Regions from separate parts of the Candidatus Clostridium radicumherbarum genome, predicted to be linked through region 1. Evidence: a T-box and tRNA genes for the amino acid it is inferred to sense, from the RefSeq annotation. Region 1 holds a T-box; the other holds one or more tRNA genes.
The links. A T-box is a leader RNA that pairs with one kind of tRNA and senses whether it is charged. The one in region 1 lies ahead of trpS (tryptophan--tRNA ligase), so its partner is inferred to be a tRNA-Trp.
Positions count from the first base shown of each region.

Region 2: it encodes a tRNA-Trp, which carries the amino acid that the T-box ahead of trpS (tryptophan--tRNA ligase) is inferred to sense. The anticodon was not compared.

Region 1 is NZ_JBJHZY010000002.1:210,431-213,855, forward strand. It holds gene ACJDUH_RS10895 (MFS transporter) at 1-718, opposite strand, end outside; gene trpS (tryptophan--tRNA ligase) at 960-1,964, opposite strand; T-box leader at 2,114-2,345, opposite strand; gene ACJDUH_RS10905 (desulfoferrodoxin) at 2,425-2,799, opposite strand; gene ACJDUH_RS10910 (glycoside hydrolase family 94 protein) at 3,056-3,425, opposite strand, start outside.
Region 2 is NZ_JBJHZY010000001.1:818,941-822,365, reverse strand. It holds gene ACJDUH_RS03970 (RusA family crossover junction endodeoxyribonuclease) at 1-98, shown strand, start outside; gene ACJDUH_RS03965 (NAD(P)/FAD-dependent oxidoreductase) at 115-1,389, opposite strand; gene ACJDUH_RS03960 (hypothetical protein) at 1,440-1,649, opposite strand; tRNA gene ACJDUH_RS03955 (tRNA-Trp) at 1,777-1,851, shown strand; gene ACJDUH_RS03950 (hypothetical protein) at 1,928-2,170, opposite strand; gene ACJDUH_RS03945 (hypothetical protein) at 2,189-2,452, opposite strand; gene ACJDUH_RS03940 (putative HNHc nuclease) at 3,036-3,242, opposite strand; gene ACJDUH_RS03935 (alpha/beta fold hydrolase) at 3,334-3,425, opposite strand, start outside.

The DNA of each region.
Region 1 (3,425 bases):
CTGAAATTACTAATGCAATTATAATTAAAGGATTACCATATCCAGAAGTTTGCCCTTCAGTGATTGATCCAAAAAGCAGAACTATGCTTATAACAAAGAATATTGCCCCTTTTAAATCTAACTTTTCATCTAATGCCTTTCCTTTACCTGGAAGTATCTTAAGTCCCATAATAAAGGTTATTATACCTATAGGCACATTAATTAAAAATATATATTCCCAGCTAAAAGCTGATACTATAAAGCCTCCAAGGGGTGGACCAACCATAGTTCCAAGGGCTACAAAGGTTCCTGAAATACCTAACGCCCTGCCCCTCTCGGTACTTGGGAAAACTTGAGTTATGATTCCTTGATTAGCTGACATAGTAGCTGCAGCTCCAATACCTTGGAGTACCCTAGCTGCAACTAAAAATGATAGGGAGCTTGTTATTCCACACATTAAGGAACCAAAGGTAAATACTATAATCCCAAACTTAAAAACCTTTATTTTGCCTTTAATATCTCCTAGTCTTCCAAAAATTAAAATACTTGCTGATACGACAATTAAATAGCTTGTCACAACCCATTCAATGGATGCCATGCTTACATTGAGCCTTTCAGACATTTTAGGTAAGGCTACATTTACAATGCTGCTATCCAAGCATGCCATAAAGGTTACCAAAACCACATTAAAAAGAATTATCCACCTATTTTTATAAATTTTTTCATCGATATTTTCCATGTACAAAATTACCTTTCTTAAAATATTATGCTTATCTTAGTATCCCTAATATCTTTCCTTAAGATACAACTTTATAAAAATAATACATTAAAAAGTATATCATAAAAACAACATTATTTACTAATAAAAAACTTGAAAAAGATTATTTTTGAATTTCTATTAAAAAACCTTGGCAATATGATTAAATAACCATATTACCAAGGTTTCTTTAAAGATTTTGATTAAGCTGATAGATATTATTTTACCTAGCTACTGGTATAAAGCCTATTTTCTTTTGCATTTTTGATAAGGTTTTTCTTGCAACATAATTAGCTTTTTCTGCTCCAGCTTTATAAATGCTTTCTAGGTATTCCTTGTTAGATAGCAGCTCTTTTACCTTAATTTGAATTGGTTCTAATTCATCTACAATTGCTTCTGCTACATCCTTTTTAAACTGAGCATAGCCTTGGCCTTCGTATTTCTTTTCAATAGCTTCAATTGTTTCGCCTGTAATTGTGCTTAAAATTGTAATTAAATTTTTGACTCCAGGCTGCTCATCACAGTATTTAACAACTCCAATGCTGTCTGTTACAGCTCTGCTTATTTTCCTTCTAATTACCTCAGGAGGATCCATAATTAAAATGAAGCCATTAGGATTATCATCTGATTTAGACATTTTCTTTAGTGGATCCTGAAGACTCATTATTTTAGCTCCATTTTTGGCTATATAACCCTCTGGAATTACAAAGGTTTCACTATAGGAATTATTAAACCTTTGTGCTATATCCCTTGCGATTTCAAGATGCTGTTTTTGGTCGCTTCCAACTGGTACTAGATCGGTTTGGTACAATAATATGTCTGCTGCCATTAATACAGGATAGTTAAGTAAGCCTGCCGATATAGATTCACCATATCTTTGAGATTTATCTTTAAACTGTGTCATTCGATTAAGTTCACCAATGTAGGTGTTGCAATTTAATAACCATGCTGCTTCACTATGTGCCGGAACATGAGATTGAATAAAAATTGTATTTTTCTCAGGATTTATTCCAGCAGCAATATATATTGCCATTACTTCTAAGGTTCTTGTTCTTAAATCTTTTGGTACCTGTTTAACAGTTATAGCATGTAAATCAACTATGCAAAAATAACAGTCATAATCATCTTGAAGCTTTACCCAGTTTTTAACAGCTCCTATATAATTTCCTAAGGTTAACTCACCTGAAGGTTGAATTCCACTAAAAATTACTTTTCTTTTTTCTTCCACAATAGAAACCTCCTCAATTTAAATTAATTATCTTTGTTTTCACACAACAAATTGTAGCTTATAATATAGCTTTTTATAACTTTTTACATAAAGTTTATTCTTTATTAATTCTAATTTTTTAATTTAAAAAACGCCCTATAGTTTCTCAACCATAGGGCGTAATATACGCGGTACCACCTAATTTAAAAGCAATGCTTTCCTCATTACAGATACAAAAAATATCCTGCCTTTGTAACGTAAGACTAACGTGAAAGACTACTAAAGGTTCATCTTCAACCTAAAAGACCCATTCAGCTTAAGCATAATTACTGTAATCTCACCCACACAGCTCTCTTTAAATTTGTTTTTAAGCCTACTTACTTCTTTTTTAAACGGCAATATATATTATTTACTTTATGATATGCCTAAATAAAAAGATTGTCAATTGTAATCTTGACAATCTTTTAAAATTTATAACCTATTATTTTTTCCAAAGACCATGAAGATTACAGTATTCTCTTGCAAATAGAACATCTTCTTCAAGCTTAAAATATGCCTCAGGCTTTTCACCTGGTTTTAAATATTTTCTATAAACTTTATTAGCTGTAACAACTTCAATCCATTCAATATAATGAGTTTCTATCATTGGATGCTCTACAGAACCGATTTTAACAACTACTCCGTCATCTACCTTTTCAATAACTGGAATATGTTTTTCTAGGGCTGCCTCAGTGGTGTTCTCTACCAAAAGTTTCATTGGCTGATTGCAGCAGGATAAAGTTCCGCCTGAAGGATGAACCACTTCAACTATGTTTCCACATATCTCACATTTGTAAATTTGATTTAACTCTGTCATTAAAATCCCTCCAATTTTTATTTTTTGAAAATTTTAATATTTTAGTTTATAACTATTTTATACATAATATATACACTATTCAATAGATAAATTGTTAATTTTCTATATTTATTGGAAAAAGCAAGTAAACTATACCACATATAAAATTATTTAATCATTGAATATATAAAGAAAGGGCTGAAACCTGAAAGTACATTATATTAATTACTTCAGCTTCAGCCTTCTTAATGCATTTAGTTTTTATAATCTTTTAGGGTCAATTAATTATCACTTCAACTTTATGTTCCCCTTCTTCAAAATGTGGAATTAATTCCTGCTCTATTAGCTTTCCATCCACATATAATTCATTTTTATCCCCTCTTTTAACTAGGATGTTATAGCTGCAATTGTCTTTTTTAAAGTTTAGTTCATATTCCTTCCATTCCTTTGGTACAGAAGGCTCAATGGTAAAGCCCTTATCACCCTTAAGCTTAAGTCCAAGTATTCCTTCTATTCCAACCCTGTACATCCAGCTGGAAGATCCAGTATACCAGCTCCAGCCGCCTCTGCCTTCATGGCCGACCGTGTTATATACGTCTGCAGTTATAACATAAGGTTCTACCTTATATCTTAAACAATCAAGATAG
Region 2 (3,425 bases), on a different contig from region 1:
GTGAAATTTGTGAAAAGTCTATTAGTCCAAGCAGTGCCGTAACTGCAAATAATGGTAAAATGATAATTTGCAAAGATTGTTTTAAAAAGCTTTTCTAAATAAAAAGACAGAGGGCTAATTAACCTTCTGTCCTTGTAAATTCTCAATTTTAATCGCAATACTCATTTTTCCTTCATCTGTTTTCAAATGTTTTTTTTCTAATGTCATGTTTTCTATTTCACCAGGAGAGAATTCTTCTTTAAATATTTCTTGTATCTTTCTATTATTAATATATAAAACTGCCGAGGAAGATTTATATAATTTATCAGTTTTGAAGCTTATATTTACCTTTTCATCCAATTTATCTAAATTAATAAATTTTGGTACGGCATATTTTATGCCTTCACCTTCATAAACTTCAATTCTATCTGCAGAAAAAGTCTTACCTGTGCAATAATCTGCAGCATTTCCTCCTGCTTTATAGCCTTCTATTGTTACATTTTTTACCGTGTTATGAATGTTAATTACATTGCCGCAGGCAAATATGCCTTCCACATTTGTGTTAAGTTCTTCATCAATTACTGTGCCATTTGTTGAATTTGAAATATTAATACCAACCTTTTTTAGTAGTTCATTTTCAGGTTGAAGACCCATAGATAAAATTACGGTATTACAAGGTATATATTCTTCTGTGCCAATAATAGCTTTATTGTCACTATCTACTTTTATAACAGTTACTCCTTCAACTCTGTCCTTACCTCTTATATCTATAGCTTTATATCCAAGTTTTAGTGGAATATCTAAATCATTAATACAATCCTCAATGTTTTTCTTTGATCCTTTGGGAAAAAATGCGCTTTCAATTATTGATTTAATAGAAGCTCCTTCAAGGACCATTCTCTGAGCAGCAATTAGTCCAGTATCCCCAGATCCAATAATAACTACTTGCTTTCCAGGCATATATCCTTCATTAACGATAAATCTTTGAGCAGCTCCAGCAGTAAAAATTCCAGCACAGCTTTTTCCTTGAATATTAATAGTCCCCTTCGGCTTTTCTCTTCCTCCAAGGGCTAGAATAATTGTTTTTGCACCAATTTCCAATATCCCATTTTCATTAACTGCTGTAATTATCTTGTCCTTAGAAATATCAATTACTTCAGTATTTAATATATAAGAAACATTAAGTTTATTTGCTTTATCTATAAGGTTTTGTGCAAATTCCGGTCCTGTAAGAATCTTATTATCCTTAATTCTTTCAAAGCCACAATGAATAGAATAATTTAAAGCTCCACCAAGTTCGTTTTCTCTTTCTATTAGTAATACCTTTTGAACTTCCTTCTCCTTTGCTGCTATAGCTGCTGAAAGCCCAGCAGGACCTCCACCTATTATAACTATATCAAAATTCTGCATAATATCCTCTCATTTCTTTATGAATGTTAGCATTTTTCTAGAAATGTAAATTAGCTATTTTTTTTAATCAATCCATCTATTCCTATTCTTAAAAACGCAAAGGATATAAAAAACGGAATAAAGCCAATGGCCACAGGTTTCAAAAGTGCCTCCATATTTTTAGCTTTAAAATAAGAATTTATTATAAAATATGCTGTTGCAGCAAGCCCTAAAACACCAAATATTAGTATCAAAAATGCCAAATTTTTATTCTTTCTCATATGTTATCCTCTCCATCAATTTTCTATTACCATTTTACCACAATTTCTTATTGAAATATATTTTAAAATATTATATTTAAAAACTGTTGCTTTTTTATTAATCATGTTATATAATATTTCTTGTCTTAGGGGTATAGCTCAGTTGGCAGAGTAGCGGTCTCCAAAACCGTTGGCCTAGGTTCGAGTCCTAGTACCCCTGCCATATTCTTAAAATTAATACCGGACAAAAAACGGACAGAATGTTTAAAACCGGAATTTAAAAGGAGTAGAAATAATTTCTACTCCTTTATTTTAGTTATTTTAAATTTTGAACTTTTTGAAAATAGATCACTACAACTGTTATATTTATTGCAAAAAATCATAACTTCATCAAATGTAAAATCAGAATAACCATTCAATTTGTTATTAAGAGTTCTTGTACTAATCTTCATAGTTTTGGCACGTTCTTTTCTATTAATACCATTTAATATCAAAAATGCTTTCAATCCATAATAAGATTTTTTTACTTCCCCATTTGTCATTTATTAACCCCATCCACTTTATATTTTCCAAAGGATCCACTTGCAAGTCCTTAGCTCATACTTTAATTCAAATATCTTTTGTTGGTTACCAAATACACTCTCACACTTAAATATTAGCATTTCATTGCCGGCTATCTTTTCTTTGTCTATAAATTTAACTTTATCAACTTTTATAACTACTTGGCTTTCATCATCAGCTAAGAGTTTAAATCTAACTGGATGCGGTAAACCTGATTTCTCGAACCAACAGACCATATCTATAGGTGTAGCTAGGATTTTCATGTTTTCACCTTCCAAGTGCGACATAATGGTTATATTATACGAGAATGTTTGTTCGTGTGTCAATGACAATTTATTCTATCTTTTTATGAAAATATTTTGGGCTAACATTATTTGTTAGCCCAAAATATTTTCCTAAATAAGGCACTATCTAATTTTAAATTTGATAGTGCTGATTTATTTTGCTCGTAGTCAAAGTAAAAATTAAAGCCCTGAGTAATCAGAGCTTTTTAAATGTATTTATATTATTTTTGAAGAGTAATTTTTACACCCTGTAATCTAACCGCAAAATCACCTTTAACTATTTTTACATATCCTGGTCCTTGCTGAATTTCGTTTGCAATAATATCATCTAGACCCATTGCTACACTTTTTGACCTTTCTACATATCCCTTTTTTGTTGTTGTATCTGTTACTTCTACTTTATAAGTACCTGGTGCTAAGTCATATCCTATTAAGTATATTCCATCAGAAGCTTCATTCTTTAAGGCTGGTTTTAGATCATCAAGTTTAATAGGCTCTAAAGTAACTCCTGTTAATTTAACAGCAACGTCTGTACTTTTAATTTCAACATATCCATTACCAGTTAAAATTGCAATAAATCTCTTATATACTCTGCTTCATATCCCGTATAGAGTGAAATATCCTTTACACAGGCAAAGACCTTTTTCCTTTGCTCTGCACTAATTAACCTTCCATCATCTAGCTTTAATTCACCTTGTAAACTTCCATTAGTTGAGTATCTCAGGACTTCCTCCGTTCTTTTATTCCTATAATCTTTACAGGTTGCCATAGCTGCTTCACTTTATCAGCTCCTTAATTTTATAAATAAAAACACCGTAATTACTCATTTTTTTCTGAATAATACGGTATCCATAAATAATTTATTCTTGAATAAACTTGACTATTTCTTCGTTGAATTTGTCACGCTGGTCATAGAATGTTGCATGACCACTATATTCAAATGGTATAAGTT